3 regions of the Vreelandella profundi genome follow, and region 3 is predicted to be linked to each of the others. Evidence: predicted binding sites of a transcription regulator. Region 3 holds the regulator's gene; each other region holds the start of a gene.

Region 1 (6,683 bases), 240 kb from region 3:
TTGGTGATGTGCATGGATGTGGCGTTACGCTTGCCTCGTTACTAGAAAAACTGGGCTATCACCAAAGTCACGGCGTTTATCGACACCCGCGCCGAAAAGTTGTTTTCTTAGGTGATTTGATTGATCGCGGGCCGCGTATTCGCCTAGCGGTGACTATCGCTCGTCGGATGGTGGAGCAGGGCGAGGCATATATTGTGATGGGTAATCACGAATATAACGCCTTGGCATATACTCACCCGGGGCCTGCGGGCAGCCATAAGCGGTGGCTGCGCGAGCATACGCCCAGGCACAACCGTATTATTCAAGACACCCTGGCGCAGTACCGCGATTACACCAATGAATGGGACGATACGCTGGCGTGGTTTAAAACCATTCCGCTATGCCTAGAGTTAGAAGGCATTCGCGTGGTGCACGCTTGCTGGGACGAGAAACTGATTGCCGAGCTTAAGCAGCGCCGCCCTGACTGCTGCATGGATACGCAATTTTTAGTGGAATCGACGGATCCGACTACGCAGGCGTTTCGTATTTTAGATCGCTTAACCCGAGGCCCGCATGTCTCTTTACCTGACGGCATTGCAATTCACTCAGGCGATGGTTTTACTCGGCAAAGTTTTCGCGCTCATTTTTGGGCTCAGGCGCCGCAGCAGTGGGGGGATGTTGTCTTTCAGCCGGATAACTTACCCGGCGATCTTGAAACTCGCGAACTATCAGACCACGAGCGCCAGAAACTTAGTTATTATGGCCCTGAGCAGCCTCCGTTATTTATTGGTCATTATTGGTGCGAAGGTATACCGGCACTGCCTGCCCACAATATCGCCTGTTTAGACTATAGCGCGGTTAAATATGGGCGTTTGGTCGCTTATCGCTGGAGTGGAGAGGCGACGTTAAATGCCGATCACTTTGCTTGGGTGAAGGTGCCTAAAGAAGAGCGGATGCTTCCTAAACCATGGGAAATAGATTTCGATTAGCGGTATTTTTTAAAATTTACATATCTTTACATAATTTTTGCAAATCAGATGAACTAACCCTGCTGTCGGCTATCAGAGTAAGTGTTCCCTTGAATGATCCCTTGCTTTTATTCTCCGGCGGTCCTTACCGCCGGTTTTTTTTGCCTGTTTGTTGGCTTTCCAGCGCGTTAGTTACCATCGTTGCAATGAACACCTACCCGCTACGGCCAGTATGCCGCGAGCGCTTTGATTAGAGGGATGTTATGCATCCAGTGATGCTTTTGCCCGATCACGCGGATACGAGCGAACTGCGCCAAGCTCTATGGCGACACCGTATTGGTCACCGCATTACCAACGAGGCCGACGGCCAGCTATTATGGATCGCCGACCCACGCCAGCAGAGTGAACTCACTGCGCTTGTCGAGCAGTGGAAGCAGGGTGAACCCTTAACGCTTCAACAAACGACTAAGCCCCCGCGTTCTATGGCCAACTCGCTCGCATCGCTGCGCCAAGTGCCGGTCACGTCGCTGATGATTATTATTAGCGTGGTGGTGTTTGCACTGATCGAAGTGCTGGGCAATCAGCTAATCGTTGCCTTAACCATCGTGCCCGTTGGCATTTCTGGTGGTGAGCTGTCGTTCGGTAATCTGTCGCAGATGCTTTCTTCAGGACAAGTCTGGCGCTTACTATCGCCGGCTTTTCTACACTTTGGCTTGATGCATCTCATCTTTAACTTGATGTGGGTGTGGTATTTCGGTCGTCAGATTGAAGCCTTACAAGGCAGCCGCACCATGCTTTTACTGCTTATTGTTGCCGGTATCGGTGCGAACATCGCTCAATATATGACCGGTACCGTGCTTTTTGGTGGCATGTCAGGCGTGGTGTATGCCCTGTTAGCACACGTTTGGCTGATGTCGCGCCGAGTACCCCAAAGCGGCTTTTTTGTGCCTCAAATGTTAGTGGTATTTATGCTGGGCTGGATGGTCTTTACCATGACGGGCCTGGCAGGCAGCGTTGGCTTTGGCAATGTCGCTAATGAAGCGCATTTGGGCGGCCTACTCGTGGGCCTTGTCACAGGCTGGTATTATTCGTCCCGCCGTTTGAAAAACAGTTAAGAGGCCTGCAATGAGCGAAATGACCTTCGAAAAAATGATTAATCAAATGACGCCGGCGATCTATGAGAGCCTGAAGCAGGCGGTCTCGTTACGTAAGTGGCCCGATGGCCGCCGGCTAACGCCGGAACAAACCGAGCTGTGCTTGGAAGCCGTGATGCGCTATGAATCAGAAAATAACGTGCCTGAAGAGAATCGCGTGGGCTACTTAGAGCAGCGCACCTGCGGTGCGGCGACGACGGGCGCAGGCGTAACGCCAGAAATGGCGGGCTTAGCGCGGGATGCAACGCGTGATTGAAGCGGCAATACAAGGTTGTTTAAGCAAAATGGCGGTCGCGTTACCAGCCCGCCAAGATGATCAAGTGGTCTACCATTTACGTGCCGGTGAACATCGCGTTGCGCTTAACGAGCGCATTGGTGAGCCGATTAGCCTACGTTGGACAGGCGCCATTGCATGTACTCACTGCGGGCGAGCCACGAAGAAGAGTTTTGCCCAGGGCCACTGTTATCCGTGTTTCAAACGATTAGCGCAGTGCGATACCTGCATTATGAAGCCTGAAACCTGCCACTTTTTTCAAGGCACCTGCCGCGAGCCTGAGTGGGGCGAGCGCCATTGCTTTCAGCCTCACGTGGTGTATTTGGCCAACTCTTCCGGCATCAAGGTAGGCATTACGCGCAACACACAGATGCCTACCCGTTGGCTAGATCAAGGCGCGATTCAGGCGCTGCCTATTCTTGAAGTGGATACTCGTCAGCAGTCAGGGTTCGTCGAAATGCTGTTCAAAGAGCAGGTGTCAGACCGCACTAACTGGCGAGCCATGCTTAAGGGCGATGTCGACGTCATGGATTTAAGCGCCGAGCGTGACCGTTTGCTAAGCCTGTTATCCAGTGGCTTGAGCCAGTTGCGTGATACCCATGGCGCAGACGCTATTCGCACGCTAGATCAGCCAGCGCATCATTTTCACTATCCGGTTAGCGTCTTTCCAAAAAAAGTCGCGTCGCATAACTTTGATAAGCAGCCGCTGGTGGAAGGCCTGCTGCAGGGGATTAAAGGGCAGTATTTGATACTCGATAGCGGCGTGATTAACCTGCGTAAATTCACGGGTTACGAGATTCAGGTGAGTTAGATGAAAACACTAACCTGCATAGCCAAGCACTTGTTTTAACCGTTCAGCATGTGTGGCTACCCAGCGGGGGTCAATGGCGCCCCAGTTTTGAATCTGGTAGCGGCCAATGTTATGGCGTTGGCCCTCGTCTTTCGTAAATACACACTCAATATCCAGTTCGGCAAGCGATGTTATCGTGTCCTGAGCAGTGCGTCGTGGCATGCCGGTGGTTTCTATTATCGCAGGTACACTGGCAATGCCTTGCTCAATCAAATGGGCCACGTATAAACGTCTATAAAAGCTTGATTTGGTTTTACTAAGGTCGGGCATGGGGCTTCCTTTGCAGCAAACTTATTGGCGTTGCTGCCTAGCTTAAATGAATAAATCTCCCTGCGCCCGTGGTGGACGAAAATCGCGCGTGTTTAAGCCCTGCTCGGTGCGATCCTGCATCTTCCATTGGCGGCTGGCGCGGGCGAAGCGTTGCGCGATCAAATCTGCAAAGACGCCTTCACCGCGAAAGCGTTTACCGAACTGAGCGTCGTATATCTTCCCGCCCCGGCATTGGCGCATTAGGCTCATGACTTTAGCGGCCCGCTCTGGGTAGTGTGTTTCCAACCACGCTTCAAACAGCGGTGCGACTTCATAGGGCAAGCGCAGCAGCATCCAGGCCGCGGTGCGTGCACCGGCGCGGCTGGCGGCTTCCAATAGTTTTTCGATTTCGTGATCCGTAAGCCCTGGTATCACCGGCGAAATCAGCGTTCCCACCGGAATGCCCGCCGTATTCAGTTCTCGTATCGCTCTCAAACGTGCCTGGGGCGACGCCGCGCGTGGCTCTAAGGTGCGTTTTAAGTTGGCATCCAGGCTGGTCAAGCTAACAAAAACACGCACCAAGCGGTGCTCGGCCATCTCGGCCAATAGCTCTAAATCACGCAGCACTAAGGTGCTTTTGGTCACAATGGTGACGGGGTGGCGGCACGCTAATAACAGTTCCAACAACCGGCGGGTGGTTTGATGGGTAGCCTCTAAAGGTTGATAACAGTCAGTATTGCCGGAAAGATTAATTGGCCTGCACACATAGCTGGGGTGGCAAAGCTCCTCTGATAATTGCTCAACCAAACCGCTGCGGGCAATCAGCTTGGTTTCAAAATCTAACCCAGGCGACAGATCCCAGTAGGCATGGGAAGGGCGGGCATAGCAGTAAACGCAGCCATGCTCGCAGCCGCGATAAGGATTTAATGAGCGGTCAAAAGGTAAATCCGGCGATTTATTCCACGACAGTGCGCTCTTGCTAACTTCCTCACGCACTTCTGTGGCAATGGTCGCGGACGCTTCCTCACGCCACCATCCGTCGTCTTCTGCGATGCTTTGTGTCGGCGCAAAGCGGTTGTGCGGATCATACGTCGCACCGCGGCCCTTGTAGTGGTTTGGCTGGAAAGGCTGGCCAAGAGATGCCATGTGTTCACCTCTTTTATGATTTTATATACAGTAGTTGCGAAGCGAAAAGAAATCAATAGCCAGCCAGTTGTTCAGCGTGTAATGCAGTGAACAAGACGCTATCCAATGCGTTATTTCACGGTTAAGGTATTTGCATGAACCGGCCATTAACGCGCTACTGAGGAAGAATTATGTCGAAAGTAGTCATCGTGACAGGAGGAGGCCGAGGTATTGGAGCGGCCACGTCATTACTGCTTGGCGCCAAAGGCTATGCGGTGTGTGTCAACTATCTGGCTAATCAAGAGCGAGCAAAAGAGGTGGTTGATTCCATTGTACGTGGCGGCGGCCGAGCCTTTGCTTGTCAAGCGGATGTCAGCAAGGAAGCTGACGTCATCCGCTTGTTTGATGCGGCAGAGACGCACCTTGGAAGCGTGACCCACTTGGTTAACAATGCGGGTGTTTTGTTTACGCAATCTAAGTTAGTTGATATCGACTTTGAACGCTTCAAACAGGTTATGAGTAGCAACGTCGACAGCTGTTTTCTGTGTTGCAGAGAAGCTATCCGGCGCTTTGAGCAAGGCAGTGCGATCGTCAATGTCTCTTCGCGCGCCTCACAAACAGGCTCGCCCTTTGAATACGTTGACTACGCCGTATCGAAAGGAGCCATGGACACGCTGACTAAAGGATTATCTTTAGAAGTTGCCGCCTTGGGTATTCGTGTCAACGCCGTTCGCCCCGGATCTATCTACACCGATATGCATGCCGATGGTGGCGAGCCAGGGCGGGTTGATCGCTTGGCACCGCAGATTCCTATGCAGCGTGGCGGTACCGCTGAGGAAGTGGCGAATAGCATCGCTTGGTTACTGTCGGATGAAGCCTCTTATGTGACGGGATCATTTATTGATGTAGCGGGCGGGCGGTAATATCCCTCATATTGAAGACAGAACTAAGCGATGTTGACCCGTCTATGTCACAAGAATTGGGAGGTTCATTTGAAAATTTTCGTTCCACTGACAATTACTTCAATACTGCTCATGTCGGGCTGTGCAACTTCAGTGCAGAATCAAGTAGCTGCCCAAGCGCCTGCCGCGACACCTTCAGCATCTAGTCTGCACCGCTATCAGTGTGAAAGCGGAGAAACGATAGCCGCTGCCTACCCCTCAACAGACACGGCGAGGGTGCAATACAAGGGTCGAAGCTACGGTATGCAAATTGCAGTTTCTGGCAGCGGGGCGCGCTATGTGGGTGACGATTTAGAGTGGTGGGCCAAAGGCTCTGGCTCGGGATCTGAGGGTACTCTTTTCAGCCACTTGGCTGACGGCACTTCTGGTGGCACCATCGAGCGCTGTGCGGAACTTTGAACTAGGCTAGCAATTAGTTATGTAACAAACCACCAACGCCAGCTTGCCGCACATATAATGCCAACGGCAATTGATGCCAGAGGACTTTTTAAGATAATAGCGACAGCGCCTGCCATTAAAGCAGCAAACCGGGTTCCGCCGTCACCATGCACAATGATGGGGGTGATGATGGCAATAAGCACTGAGCTAGACATGGCGTCAATAAACAGACGAGTGTTAGGGCTTAATGGTATGCGGGCCATAATGAGTAGTCCCAAAATTCGAGACCCGTAGCCGATAACTACCATCAGCACGATGGCGAATAGCGATTGCCATACTGGTGACAAACTCACAAAACACCCGCCTTATACCAACGTTTGGGAAGTAATATGGCGACCATTCCTCCTGTCAGTGCGCCAACCATTACATGTAGATAGGGCGGTAGCCACCAATAGGCTAGCAGTGCACTGAGCGCTGCTGCTAGCCACGGAAGAATCATTACTACCTTTGGGTTACCACCTATCACGATCACCAACAGAAAACATAGCATGATCACGTCAAGACCAAAGCGTTCAGGTTGATGGATGCCACCGCCAAATGCCAAGCCTATACCCGTGCCTATTACCCAGGCAGCCCATAGCGCGATACCCCCTCCTAGAAGAATGCCAATATTGCGCTCTCCTCGCTGATATTCGCCCAGTGCCATGGCCCAATTTGAATCCGTTAGCATAAAAATGACGGCAA
Region 2 (6,683 bases), 1.2 Mb from region 3:
ATAAACGGTGCCGAGTAACACGGTGACGGTCATAATGACCAGAAAGACGTTATTGATCAGCAGCAGCGCATCTCGGGAGAGCCAGTTAAAGCCGATGCTATGGCTCACACGCGGCGCGCGCAGAGCGAACAGCAGCAGTGATAGCGTTACCGTAATGGCCAACAGAATCAGAATAAAGAGCCCACGGTCAGGGTCGTTGGCGAAAGCATGCACGGAGGTCAATACGCCGGAGCGCACTAAAAAAGTCCCCATCAGCGACAGCGAAAAAGTCGAAATCGCCAGCAGCACGGTCCAGCTTTTAAAGGAACCGCGCTTCTCAGTCACCGCCAGCGAGTGCACCAGCGCGGTACCGGTTAGCCATGGTAGCAGCGAGGCATTTTCAACCGGGTCCCAAAACCACCAGCCGCCCCAGCCAAGCTCGTAATAAGCCCACCAACTGCCCAGCGCGATGCCTACGGTCAAAAATGCCCACGCTACATTGGTCCAAGGCCGCGCCCAGCGCGCCCAGGCCGCATCTAGCCGGCCGCCCAACAGCGCCGCGATGGCAAATGCAAACACCACAGAAAAGCCCACATAGCCCATATAAAGCATCGGCGGATGGACAATAAGCCCAATGTCTTGGAGCAGCGGATTCAGGTCGGCACCGTCTGACGGCATGTTGGGCAGCAGTCGTTCAAAGGGGTTAGAGGTAATCAGAATAAATAGCAAAAAACCAACGCAGACCATGCCCATTACGCCCATCACTCGGGCGACCATATCCCGCGGCAGGTTACCGGTGAACCTACTTGCAGCAAATCCCCAACCCGCCAGCATCAGGCTCCACAGCAGCACCGAGCCTTCATGATTACCCCATACCGCACTGAATTTGTAATACCAGGGCAGCAGCGAGTTGGCGTTATTGGCCACGTTCGCCACGCTAAAATCATCGAGCATATAGCTCGCGGTTAGGCAGCCGTAGGCGATGGCGACAAACAAAAACTGCCCTGCCGCCATCGCTTGGCCGTAGGCCATCCACAGGGGCCTTCGCGTCGCCGCGCCGGCAAGTGGCATCACCGCCTGCACCACTGCCATAAGCAGCGCAATAATCAGCGCAAAGTGGCCAATTTCAGGAATCATTGTGATGAACATGGGCGCTCCGAATTAGCACTGACTGGTCGGTAAGCAGGCACAGCCATATCGTTACTTACCGGCGCTGTTGGTCTGATAGTCGGCAGGCGAATAACCCGCCTCTTTCAACGCCTGGGCTACTTCCGGCGGCATATAGTTCTCATCGTGACGGGCAAGGACCTTATCGGCGTACAAATGGCCGTCGGCCTGAAGCTCACCCACCACTACCACGCCTTGGCCTTCACGAAAAAGGTCGGGCAAGATGCCGCTATAAGTGACCTGAAGGTCATCAACATAGTCCGTCACGATAAATTCAACGTCCAGGCTGTCAGGGTCGCGGGCCACCGAACCTTCTTTGACCATCCCACCGGCACGAATTTGTCGCGCCATGGGGGCTTCACCTTGGGCGATCTGTACCGGGCTAAAAAACAAATTAATATTAGCGCGCAGCGCGTAAAGAGTTAGCCCTACGGCGATCGCCGCCAGCGACACCAAGCCTAGGATAACAAACAGCTTCTGTTTTCGTTTAGGCGTCATGGCGCGCTCCTTTCGAGCGCCTGGCACGACGCTTCAAGACCCTAAGCAATTGACGCTGTTCAAGGCGCGCATGCCAAGCGCTTGCGAGCATCAATAGTGCCGTCACGCCCCAGGCCGCCCAAACGTAAGGAGCATGGCCGCCCATGGCGAGAAAGTCAGAAAAGGAGGTAAATGCCATTAGTGCGCCTTCTTCGTTGCAGTGCTCAACATCGGATCTGTCAGCAACTCTTGCACCCAGCGCTTACTGGCTTCCCGCCGCAGAATCTCGCTACGCGTGCGCATCAGCGTTATCGCGATAAAGAAGCAGTAAAAACCCAGCAGCATAATGACCAGCGGCAGCCACATTTGTGTGGGCATGGTCGGCCGCGAGGTTAACGTAAATGAAGCGGGCTGATGCAGGGTGTACCACCAATCAACCGAATACTTAATGATGGGAATATTGATAATACCCACCATCGTCAGCACCGAAGCAGCACGAGAGCCGCTGTCGCGCCGGGCAAACGCGCCACGTAAGGCGATGATGCCGAGATAAAGAAACAGCAGAATCAGCATTGAAGTGAGCCGCGCATCCCACATCCACCAGGTACCCCAGGTAGGCACCCCCCATACGGCACCGGAAAACAGCGCTATAAAGGTCATCACTGCCCCAAACGGCGCCATCACTGTCGCCGCCATATCGGCTACTTTAATTTTCCAAACCATAAACACCAGGCCCGACACGGCCATGGCGATAAAAATGGATTGAGCCAACAAAGCAGCCGGCACGTGTACATAAATAATCCGGAAGCTGTTGCCCTGCTGGTAATCCGCAGGCGCAAATACCAGCCCCCATAGCGAACCAACGACCAATAGCAGCACCGCGGCGGCCCAAAACCAGGGCTGTATTTTAGCACTTATGCCATAGAACCACCGAGGCGATCCCAGCTTATGTATAAAGGCCCACATAGCGTGTTTTGTCCTCAACCGTTAATACTAATACGCAGCGATGCGGCAATCGCCCACGGCGCCAGCATCAGCGAGGCGGCAAGCAGCGCGCCTAAAATAGCTAAATGTGCGGCGACACCGCTGCCGACAATCGCCGCCTGCACCGCGCCCGCGCCAAAAATCAATATCGGGATCGTCAGCGGCAGCACCAGCAACGAGAGCAGCACGCCGCCGCGCGCCAAGCCGACGGTTAGCGCCGCGCCAATCGCGCCAATCAAACTCAGGCTGGCCGACCCCAGCGCAAGCGACAGCGTTAACGCGGCGTAGCTGCCGCTAGGCAGCGACAGCATAATGCCTAACAGCGGCGCGATCAGCGCTAAGGGCAAGCCGGTTAGCAGCCAATGAACGACTACTTTTGCTAGGCTCAACGCGGCCAATGAGTGCGGGGCTAACAGCAGTTGCTCAAGACTGCCATCGTCATAGTCGCTGCGAAACAGGCTATCTAATGACAGCAGCGCGGCTAATAGCGCGGCCACCCAGAGCAAACCCGGTGCAATCATTGCCAACAGCTCAGGGTTGGGGGAAATAGCCATTGGGAACAGGGTAATCACGAGCGCAAAAAATACTAATGGATTAAGAATGTCACCGCGACGGCGAAGTAACAGCGTTAAATCACGTAATAGCGTGGCTTTTACCGCTGTCATTAGCCCGCCCTTATAGTCGCGCAGCGGCGCAACCGGGCCGATCGCTGAACCGTCTAAACAACCAGGCGTTGAAGGCTGTGAAGAGCCATTTGAAGTGCGATGCAACGCTGTCTCCTTCTACCCCAGCGCTACCTGCCTCAGCAGCGGCGAGGCGGATAGCTCGTGATGTGTAGTGACGAGTACGCTGCCACCTGACTCTGCATGCGCAACAAGCTGCCTTTCAAGATCAGCAGTGCCATTACGATCAATCGCGGTAAAGGGCTCATCCAATACCCACAGCGCTCGCGGCGTCAGCGTTAACCGCGCCAATGCCACTCGCCGCTGCTGACCCGCCGACAGCTGCCCGGCAGGCACCTCTTCAAAACCAGTAAGCCCGACGCTTTCAAGCGCATTCAATCGCTGCTCTTCGTCGTTTTTTTCATCGCTCAGCGCCTGATACCACGCCAAATTTTCTAGCGGCGAAAGCCCTAATTTTATGCCGGGGGCATGTCCCAAATACAACAGATTGGCGAGAAAGTGGTCACGCGCCTTGTTCATTAACGTGCCATTCCAGAACAGCGCGCCCTGATAGTCGCTGAGCTGCCCGGAGAGGATCTTTAGCAGGGTTGTTTTGCCGCAGCCATTGGGCCCTTCAATACGCACGATTTCACCGCTATGGATATCCAGATTCAGCCCTTTAAATAGCCAGCGGTCATCACGTTCACAGCCAAGCTCTTGGGCTTGTAGATGCAGGCTCAAGCGTCTCTCCAGGCACATTGATTTCGCGTCGAACTCTACACGGAAAGCCTTCTTCTCGCCACTTGCACGATCTACCGCCAGCCGTTTGAACAATGGACACCAATGACTAATTAGACGAATTACCGCTAGCACTGTATGCAAAAACAGGCCTATACTAAAACCACTGTATGGAAAGACATGCTTTGCGCGATTCAGCAACGCCTGCACCGCTAAAGCGATTGTCTGCAGTCAATGTTTAAGGTCGCTACCTTTAAGGCCACTACGCATGAACGAAGCCTAACCAGCCGGCGTAGCAATGGAGATTCCCAAATGACGATATCAATGGCAGCATCTACCGCTACGCCCACTCACAGGCAGCCACTGCCGCGCCCTTATGCATTGGCGTCTAACGTTACGCGGCACAACACCTATGCGCTTAAAGTACGCGGCAATGCGATGCGCGATTGCAACTTATTCGATGGCGATGTCATTATTATTCGGCGCTACCAGCACGATACTCAAACAGAAACCGCCGTTGCCGAAATCAATCAGCAGAAAATAGCGCTTAAGCAGCTCGCCATAAGCCGTTCTGGCGTGCAGCTATGGCCAGAAGACGCGCTGCAGCCAGCGCTATTTTTGCATAATCGAGATATTCAGGTACTTGGCATGGTGATGGGTGTTGAACCTCATGTGAGCAAGCCTGCTATTACGGAGCATTAATGCGTTACCGGGTTCCCAAACTGCCTGCATCCATATGGCATACGGCTGACATTGACGTAGAGAAGAGCCAATTTATAACCTGGATATGTTACGCCCCTGACATTGGTGCGTTCACCGCTCTGCTGAATGCTGCTAAAACGGCACACCCTAATGCGAGCCATCACTGCACTGCCTACATTGCAGGGCCGCCAGGCGAGCAGAACTTTATTGGCTTCTCTGACGATGGTGAACCTGGCGGTACCGCCGGCAGGCCGATGTATCAGGTGCTACAAGGCAGTCAGCTTGGTCACATTGGCTGTGTGGTCATTCGTTATTTTGGTGGCACAAAGCTTGGCACCGGTGGTTTAGCCCGCGCCTACGCTCAGGCAGTCAGCCATGCGCTTGAGACACTGCCCACCTGCGAGGTCATTGAGCGCGACATTTACACCCTACGACTAAGTTTTGCCCAAGAAGCGATTGCTCGCGCCTGGTGCGAAGAGCGGGATATTCCCATTGAACAAGCCGATTACGATGGAAACGGCGTCCGGTTAGCCGTTGGCTGGCCACGCGACTGCCCGCTCGACTTTTCCCCGCTGGAAAACCGCTTAAAGAGCACGATTGAGTTTCATACCGCCCTGCCATAAAAAACGCGACAGCTGAAATCTTCAGCATGCCGCGCTCTCATCGCTAACGTTTCAACTCTGCGCCTAAAACCTGTTTTTAAAATCCGCTATTAAAACCAACGCTTAAAAACGGCCTGAGTATGCACTCTGATGCCAATGGCCGATTAACCCAGATATTTAATCATTACCCCGGCAGCGACCGCTGAGCCAATCACCCCGGCCACGTTGGGACCCATGGCGTGCATTAACAGAAAGTTATGCGGGTTGGCTTCAAGCCCTACTTTATTCGCCACACGGGCTGCCATCGGCACGGCGGACACGCCTGCGGCGCCAATGAGCGGATTAATGGGCATTTTACTCACCAGGTTCATTAGTTTGGCCATCAATACCCCGGCGGCCGTACCAATACCAAAAGCGACAATCCCTAATCCCAGTATCCCCAGCGTCTCAAATGCCAGAAAGCTTTCGGCCATGAGTTTAGAGCCCACGGACAAACCTAGGATAATCGTTACGATATTGATCAGCGCGTTTTGCGCGGTATCCGACAAGCGCTCGACCACCCCACACTCGCGCATCAGATTACCGAAACAGAACATGCCCAGCAGCGGCGCAGCATCGGGTAAAAACAGCGCAACCAAAATCAACAGCATCAGCGGGAAGACGACTTTTTCCAGCCTGGACACCGCCCGTAGCTGCGTCATTTTAATTTCACGCTCTTTCTGAGTGGTCAAAAGACGCATGATTGGCGGCTGAATCAACGGCACCAATGCCATATACGCGTAAGCGGCTACGGCGATCGCACCCAGCAGCTCAGGCGCTAGCACGCTTGATACGTAAATAGACGTCGGGCCATCCGCGCCACCGATAATACCAATAGCGGCCGCCTGATTAAGCGAGAAATCCATCACGCCCATAGAGGTGAGCAGCACGGCGCCAAACAGGGTGGCAAAAATACCAAACTGAGCGGCTGCGCCTAAAAACAACGTGCGCGGATTGGCGAGCAAAGGGCCAAAATCGGTCATGGCCCCCACGCCCATAAAGATAATCAGCGGCGCAATACCCGAGCCAATCGCCACTTTATAGAAGCTATACAGCATACCGTCGCTGTAGCCGACGCTCATGGCGATATCACGCGCGGCGCGCAGCTGGTCTGGCGCAACGCCATCGTGGGCAATCACTTTCAGCATTTCTCGCCATGTTTCAAGACCGCTGGCCGGGTCCAGCGTGGCGCCTATCGCTGTTGCTATCTGCTGCAGAACGACAGGTTTAGCAACGTCAATCGCCTGGTCTAACGCTGAAAGCGCCAGCCCTGCTTCGGGTATGTTGGCAAGAATGCCACCAAAGCCAATCGGCACTAGCAGCAGCGGCTCAA
Region 3 (6,683 bases):
ATGTAGATCAGCCCGGCAAGGACAGCTATCAGCTGCGCAGCGCTGGTGCGGCGCCGGTGCTGGTGGCTTCACATCAGCGCTTTGCACTGATGCAGGAAACGCCCGGGCAAGAAGAACCTGACTTGGCTAAGTTGATCGCCATGCTAGTACCACATCACCCTGATCTTGTGATTGTCGAAGGCTTTAAGACCTGGCCAATACCTAAGCTGGTGCTGTACCGGGATGGCATTGGCGATGCGTCAATTTTGACGGGGAAATGGGTGGCGGCGATCGCCGCGAACAGGCTGTCTTCAATCGATGTGACTGAAGGCGTGCCTCGGCTAGATCTTGATGATATTGACGCTATCGCGCGCTGGGTCGTGGCCTGGATTAATGCAAAAAAATAAGGCGTTGCCTTCAGTCTCCAGATCTTCAATGATCAAGCCTTCAATGATCAAGTCTTCAATGAACCGGCCCTCAACGACGCGCCCTTCACACAAGCAAAGGTGATTACTATGCAGCTAACCCACCTCAACACCCGTGGCGAAGCCAATATGGTAGACGTTGGCGATAAGCAAGAAACCCGCCGCGAAGCCGTTGCTTCAGGGCGTATTGTGATGCAGCCCGCAACATTAACATTGCTTAGCGACGGACAGTTGCCCAAGGGTGATGTTCTGGCAACCGCGCGTATCGCGGGTATTCAGGCGGCGAAAAGAACCCATGAGCTAATACCGCTCTGCCATGCGTTGGCGCTCTCTAAGGTATCGGTTGAGTTTGAAATTGACGTGGCAGAGTCCTGTGTTCACGTGACGTCGCTGTGCCGCTTAAATGGCCGTACAGGGGTTGAAATGGAAGCGCTGACGGCTGTTTCCGTTGCATGCTTGACCCTTTACGATATGTGCAAAGCGGTCGATAAAAGTATGCGTATCGACGCCATTCAGCTTGAGAGCAAGCAGGGCGGGCAGCGTGGTGATTACCAGCGCCTAAGCGAGCAGACACCTATTGTCACCGGCGACGGCTCGACAGGGGAAGTCAGCGTGGGTGAGCGCTGTCCTTCACCCTGCGTGTGCGTTAAGTTTTTAGCCGAGCTGCGCGAGCGCGTTGGCGAGAGCGAGACCGTCGTGGGTCTGGATCAGCTTGCCAGCCGAGATATTCGCGGATTAAAAGCGACGCTGGCGGCACGCGATTCGCGTTACAACCTACTGGCCGATCAGCGTACGCTATGTGCGATTAATCAAGTGATGGCCAATGATGATGCGCTGGTGACCGATAACGATGAAGTGGCATTTTTTCCGCCGGTCACGGGGGGGTGAAACGTGGATATTAAAGTTGCCATTCAAGCCGCGCCTTTCTCAATGGCCTATGGATATGACGATGTGTTATCAGAGCGCACGGATATTGGCGCGGTGGTGAGTTTTACCGGACTGGTGCGTGATTTCAATGAAACGCCCGATGTCACCGGTTTAACACTTGAGCACTATCCTGGAATGACCGAGCGAACGCTTGAAGCCATCGGTGAGCAGGCAGGGCAGCGCTGGGCGCTAAACGCTGTGCGCATTATTCATCGGGTAGGACATATGCAGCCGGGCGATGCGATTGTGCGGGTGCTCGTAGCAAGCGCTCACCGCCGTGAAGCATTTGAAGCCTGTGATTTTATTATGGACTATTTAAAAACTCAGGCTCCTTTCTGGAAGAAAGAGCATTCCGCACAGGGCGAGTATTGGGTCGCAGAGCGTCACTCTGATCAACAGGATGTGGCGCGTTGGGAAGCTTCTAACGGCCCAGCAAAAAGCTAACGATTAATAACGCTATACGCTGTTCTGCTAGGAGGTCTCCGGCATTTCAGCCGCCGTAATCTGCAGGTGCACGTCAGGCATGTGCTGCATATGATCTGCCAGCCAATGAATCAAACGTGGTTGCAGCGCCTTTCGCAGATCGGCGAGTGTGTCGGCGGCAATCTCATCAAGCTGCTCATCAAGCCAATCAATAAAACTGTCTTCATCCAGCGGGCTGGCGTTTGTTGCATCCAGCATCAAACGGCCGATGCGCGCCCAGCCGTGGTCGCTAATGGTCACGGGCAGCGCTAAATATAGGCTGCCGCGTCGAGCCGTGGAAATGGCCGCATCTAATCCTGGATGTGGAACAACGCTGTTCTGATTAACAATGCAGGGCGGCTGCACATGGCGCGCTTCACGGTGAAGGCCGTGATTGTCAAAGCATAACAAATCACCATTGACCGGCGTTAGCGGTGCGCTAATGCCCAGCTGCTCAGCAATCGTCTGATGCGCCTTCTGATGCCTTGCTTCACCGTGAACAGGCATCAAGTATTTAGGCTTCAGCCACTGGTAAAGCTTAATTAACTCCTCCTGTGCAGGGTGGCCGGTCGCATGCAGCTCAGGGTGGTTCACCTCGTCGTAAATACGTACACCCAGCTGGGTTAAGCGCTTTTTAAGCTGATCAATGGGGCGCTCGTTGCCGGGTATGACCTTGGCCGAAAAAATAACGTTATCGCCCGGCTGTAAGTCGACAGAAGGGTGGCGGCCCTGAGCTAATCTCTGCAGCGCCGCTCGGGACTCCCCTTGGCTGCCTGTCGCAATGATGACGACTTCATCGGGCGGCAGGTAGCCCAAGTCGTGATTGGGCACTAGAGGCGGTAAGTCATCCATGTATCCCAGCCCGCGCGCGACGCTGACCATGCGCTCCATTGAGCGGCCCATTAAGCTGATACGCCGGCCACACTGGTGCGCGGCGCGGCCTATCGCAAGCACCCGTGCCAAGTTGCTTGCAAAGCACGAGACCACGACGCGGCCCTCACAGCGGCTGAGCGTTTTTGCTAACGCCCGAGCGACGTCCCCCTCGCTGCCTGAATGGCCGGGCATAGGAGCGTTGGTTGAGTCGCCCACGACTAAGTCGATGGGGGCAAGAGCTTTGAATTGAGCTGGGCTTATCGGCGTGCCAATCAGCGGCTCGGGATCAAGTTTCCAATCGCCGGTATGTAAAACGCGGTAACCACCGGCCAGCATCATCAGAGCACAGCTTTCGGGGATGGAGTGCGTTAAAAGCAAATAGCGAAGAGTGAATGGGCCGCTTTCGAGGGCTTCGCCAGGCTCAATGACCTGTATAGCTGCGCTGCTAAGCTGATGCTCAGCAAATTTTAGTCTAAGCAGCCCTGCTGCCAGCGGCGTGGCATAAATAGGGCAGTTCCACATGGGCCAGAGCCAGGCAACCGCGCCGATGTGATCTTCATGACCATGCGTGATAAACAGTGCTTTGGGTACGATCCCCAGCGCCTTCGGCGTATCTAAGTTGGGTACCTGAAGCGGTGAGTTAGGAAGATCTTGACGAATCATCATGCCGCAGTCGACGGCAATCCAATGATTATCATAGCCGTATAGCGTCAGATTCATTCCGATCTCACCACATCCCCCCAGCGGCAATATGCGCAGCGGTGGACGACGGCGGGGACGAATTTGAACGCGTGAAGAATGCATTAGTTATGAAGAGCCTAAAAAGTAGTGACTTAACTATACGGGAAGGCAGGGGCGGCTAACAATCATCGTTGTCCTTCCGATACACTATGCAGCTTCGTTAACATGCCAAGGTGATGGTTTGTTAGGTCGGTTTAACCGGCTAGTTTTTCATCAGTGATGTTTGAAATAGGTCAAGAGTAACCCCCATGTCGCATTATTATCGTTTAGTTGTTTCTTGCCCTGATCGAGTGGGCATTGTTGCACGCGTGTCGAGTTTTATTGCCCAGCAAGGTGGGTCGATTACTGAAGCCAGCCAGCATTCGGACTTAGAAACCGGCCGCTTTTTTATGCGTTATGAAATCCTGGCGGATTCAGTGGGTATGTCGGTAGAAGCGCTACGCGCCGCATTTGAGCCGGTAGCCCGAGAATTCAGCATGCAGTGGGCGTTGGTCGATACTCAAAAGCGTCGTCGTGTGGTGCTAATGGTGTCGCGAGAATCGCACTGCTTAGTAGACCTGCTGTATCGCTGGCAGTCGGGTGAATTGGATTGCGATATTGTTGGCGTTATTTCCAACCATGACGATATGCGTTCGCTGACGCAGTGGTACGGGATTCCTTATCATCACGTGCCGGTAGACCCGGCAGATAAGCAGTCATCGTTTGCCAAAGTGCAGGCTGAAATCGATAGCGCACGCGCGGACTGCGTCGTACTAGCACGCTATATGCAAATCCTGCCACCTGAGCTGTGCGCCCGCTATTCAGGCAAGGTAATCAATATTCACCACAGCTTCTTGCCCTCATTTGCAGGAGCAAAACCTTATCACCAGGCCTACCAGCGCGGCGTTAAGCTGATTGGCGCTACCTGCCACTATGTCACCGAGGAGCTTGATGCGGGCCCCATCATTGAGCAAGATATCCACCGTGTTAGCCACTGCCATACGCCCACTGATTTAGTGCGTTTTGGGCGCGATGTTGAGAAAGCGGTACTGGCACGCGGTTTGCGCTGGCACCTAGAAGACCGCGTGCTGATCCATGGCAATAAAACGGTGGTGTTTAGCTAAACGGCTCATCAGTGAGGCAGCGCTATCGCCACGGGGAAGCCGCGCCTTTGCGGCTTCCCCGATCAGAAGCGGTAAAGGCACGGATAGCTGGCTTATGCTGTGCTTAACCTAACGCCTGACCATTGCCGCCGCGAATCACGCCAACGCCAACGCCTTCTATATCGAGCGACTGGGAGCGCAGATCGATTTCAATCGGCGCAAAGTCGGCGTTCTCTGCGAACAGAGTGACCTGGTGACCCTGGCGCTTAAAGCGTTTCACCGTGACTTCATCATCTAAGCGGGCAACGACTATCTGACCATCGCGGACACGCTCAGTACGATGAACGGCCAGCAGGTCACCCTCTAAAATGCCGATATCTTTCATAGATAATCCGCGAACGCGCAGCAAGTAATCCGCTTTTGGCGTGAAATACTCGGCGGGCAACGGGCAGTAGCGATCAATATGCTCGGCAGCCAAGATAGGACTGCCGGCGGCTACCTCACCAATGACAGGCAGGCCCGTCTGAGAAGGCTCTAGCGTGGCAGAAAGCGCCGTGACAGACGTGTCCACTACGTCTTGAGGCTCCTGGTTAGGCAAGCGTATGCCGCGTGACGTATTGCGAATAATGCGGATAACACCCTTGCGTTCAAGTGCGCGTAGATGCTCTTCAGCGGCGTTGGGTGAGCGAAAGCCAAGCGCTTTGGCGATTTCTGCGCGCGTCGGAGGGTAGCCAAATTCGCCCATGGTCTTAACAATAAAATCAAATACATGCTGTTGGCGAGCGGTTAGTGGACGCGACATACCAAGCTCCAAAATTGTGAATAGACGGTCATAAAATGAAGGTAACTTAAACGATAAGTGTTTAAGTATACAGTATGTCTCTCTGTCCAGTATATGGCCTTGTCAATGCCGATATTTCCTGCTCTGAGAGTGCTTCAATGGTTTGAAACTAAGCGTTTTCTTATGAATACCCAGGCAGTCTGATAACAAATCAAGCGTTGAGACTACCCAGGTTATGGCATAGTATTTTGCGATGTTTTAAACACCTGTTTCTCTGGAGAGCATCATGGCTCAATCTGATACGGTGACCCGTATACTTGATACCGCTGAAGTGCTTTTTGCAGAGCGTGGTTTCGCTGAAACCTCGCTGCGCAACATCACTAGCAAGGCGCGCGTCAATCTTGCTGCTGTGAATTATCATTTTGGCTCCAAAAAAGCCTTAATCCAGGCTGTTTTTTCCCGCTATCTGGATCCTTTTACGCTGCGATTTCACACTGCGCTTGATGAGCTTGAGGCTCAGCATAATGGGCAGGTTATTCCGCTAGAAACGCTGCTTGAGACCATGGCAACGACGGTTCTTGCGGTGCCCGCTGAGCGTAATAGCTTGAAGGTGTTTATGCGCCTGCTAGGTTTAGCTTACAGTCAGGCCCAAGGGCATTTAAGGCGACATATACAGCAAGAGTATGGGGATGTGTTTACGCGCTTCACGGAACTCGTGCGCCAAGCAACCCCGGAGCTGCCAGACGCCGAGCGCTTTTGGCGGCTACACTTCATGCTAGGCACGGTTATATTCACCCTGTCAGGCCTTGATGCCCTGCGTGATATCGCGGAAAAGGACTATCATGAGCAGGTGTCGGTACGGGACTTAGTCCGGCGCCTGAGGCCGGTCGTTGTTGCCGCCATGAATGCGCCATTACCCCCAGCTTTAGAAGAAGGACACCATGCAAACGCCAAGGCTAGCTGAGCTACCTCCAACCGAGAACATCTGGCTTGAGATAGATACCACCGAGCAGCGGCTGCGCTGTTGGCGGGGGCCAAAAGTGCTGCATGAATGCGCCATTTCTTCAGGTGTTGCCGGTGTTGGCGAGCACAATGGTAGCGGTAAAACGCCGCATGGCTGGCACTACGTGCGCGCGGCGATTGGCAATGGCTTGCCGGAGAATGCGGTGTTTCGTGGCCGCCGCTGGACGGAGGAAGTCTTTTCGCCCGCGTTAGACGAGGCCTACCCGCAGCGCGATTGGATTTTGACGCGGATCCTGTGGCTTTGTGGGTTAGAGAGAGGCGTGAACCGTGGCGGTCAGGTTGACTCCCAGCGGCGCTATATCTATCTACACGGTACGCCCGCTGACCAGCCGATGGGCGTCGCCGCCTCTCACGGATGCATTCGGCTACGCAACAATGATTTGCTGCCTA

The links. The regulator LexA, encoded in region 3, represses DNA repair genes until DNA is damaged. The targets are predictions, from matches to a motif close to TACTGTNTANNTANACAGTA.
Region 1: KUO20_RS09695 (PA0069 family radical SAM protein) is a predicted target of LexA. The motif match lies at 4,634-4,653, and genes of this name have one in related genera.
Region 2: KUO20_RS03055 (LexA family protein) is a predicted target of LexA. The motif match lies at 4,140-4,159, and genes of this name have one in related genera.

The regions. Positions count from the first base shown of each region.
Region 1 is NZ_CP077941.1:2,106,474-2,113,156, reverse strand. It holds gene KUO20_RS09720 (metallophosphoesterase) at 1-968, shown strand, start outside; gene KUO20_RS09715 (rhomboid family intramembrane serine protease) at 1,211-2,062, shown strand; gene KUO20_RS09710 (YeaC family protein) at 2,073-2,357, shown strand; gene KUO20_RS09705 (DUF2797 domain-containing protein) at 2,341-3,186, shown strand; gene KUO20_RS09700 (winged helix-turn-helix domain-containing protein) at 3,196-3,495, opposite strand; gene KUO20_RS09695 (PA0069 family radical SAM protein) at 3,538-4,620, opposite strand; gene KUO20_RS09690 (SDR family oxidoreductase) at 4,791-5,522, shown strand; gene KUO20_RS09685 (MliC family protein) at 5,592-5,960, shown strand; gene KUO20_RS09680 (AzlD domain-containing protein) at 5,978-6,292, opposite strand; gene KUO20_RS09675 (AzlC family ABC transporter permease) at 6,289-6,683, opposite strand, start outside.
Region 2 is NZ_CP077941.1:650,704-657,386, reverse strand. It holds gene KUO20_RS03085 (heme lyase CcmF/NrfE family subunit) at 1-1,128, opposite strand, end outside; gene ccmE (cytochrome c maturation protein CcmE) at 1,180-1,644, opposite strand; gene ccmD (heme exporter protein CcmD) at 1,634-1,822, opposite strand; gene KUO20_RS03070 (heme ABC transporter permease) at 1,822-2,589, opposite strand; gene ccmB (heme exporter protein CcmB) at 2,604-3,272, opposite strand; gene ccmA (cytochrome c biogenesis heme-transporting ATPase CcmA) at 3,390-4,010, opposite strand; gene KUO20_RS03055 (LexA family protein) at 4,320-4,709, shown strand; gene KUO20_RS03050 (IMPACT family protein) at 4,709-5,332, shown strand; gene KUO20_RS03045 (sodium ion-translocating decarboxylase subunit beta) at 5,476-6,683, opposite strand, start outside.
Region 3 is NZ_CP077941.1:1,869,503-1,876,185, reverse strand. It holds gene mobB (molybdopterin-guanine dinucleotide biosynthesis protein B) at 1-386, shown strand, start outside; gene moaC (cyclic pyranopterin monophosphate synthase MoaC) at 495-1,292, shown strand; gene moaE (molybdopterin synthase catalytic subunit MoaE) at 1,335-1,775, shown strand; gene KUO20_RS08575 (ribonuclease J) at 1,803-3,386, opposite strand; gene purU (formyltetrahydrofolate deformylase) at 3,656-4,510, shown strand; gene lexA (transcriptional repressor LexA) at 4,614-5,291, opposite strand; gene KUO20_RS08560 (TetR/AcrR family transcriptional regulator) at 5,557-6,234, shown strand; gene KUO20_RS08555 (L,D-transpeptidase) at 6,212-6,683, shown strand, end outside.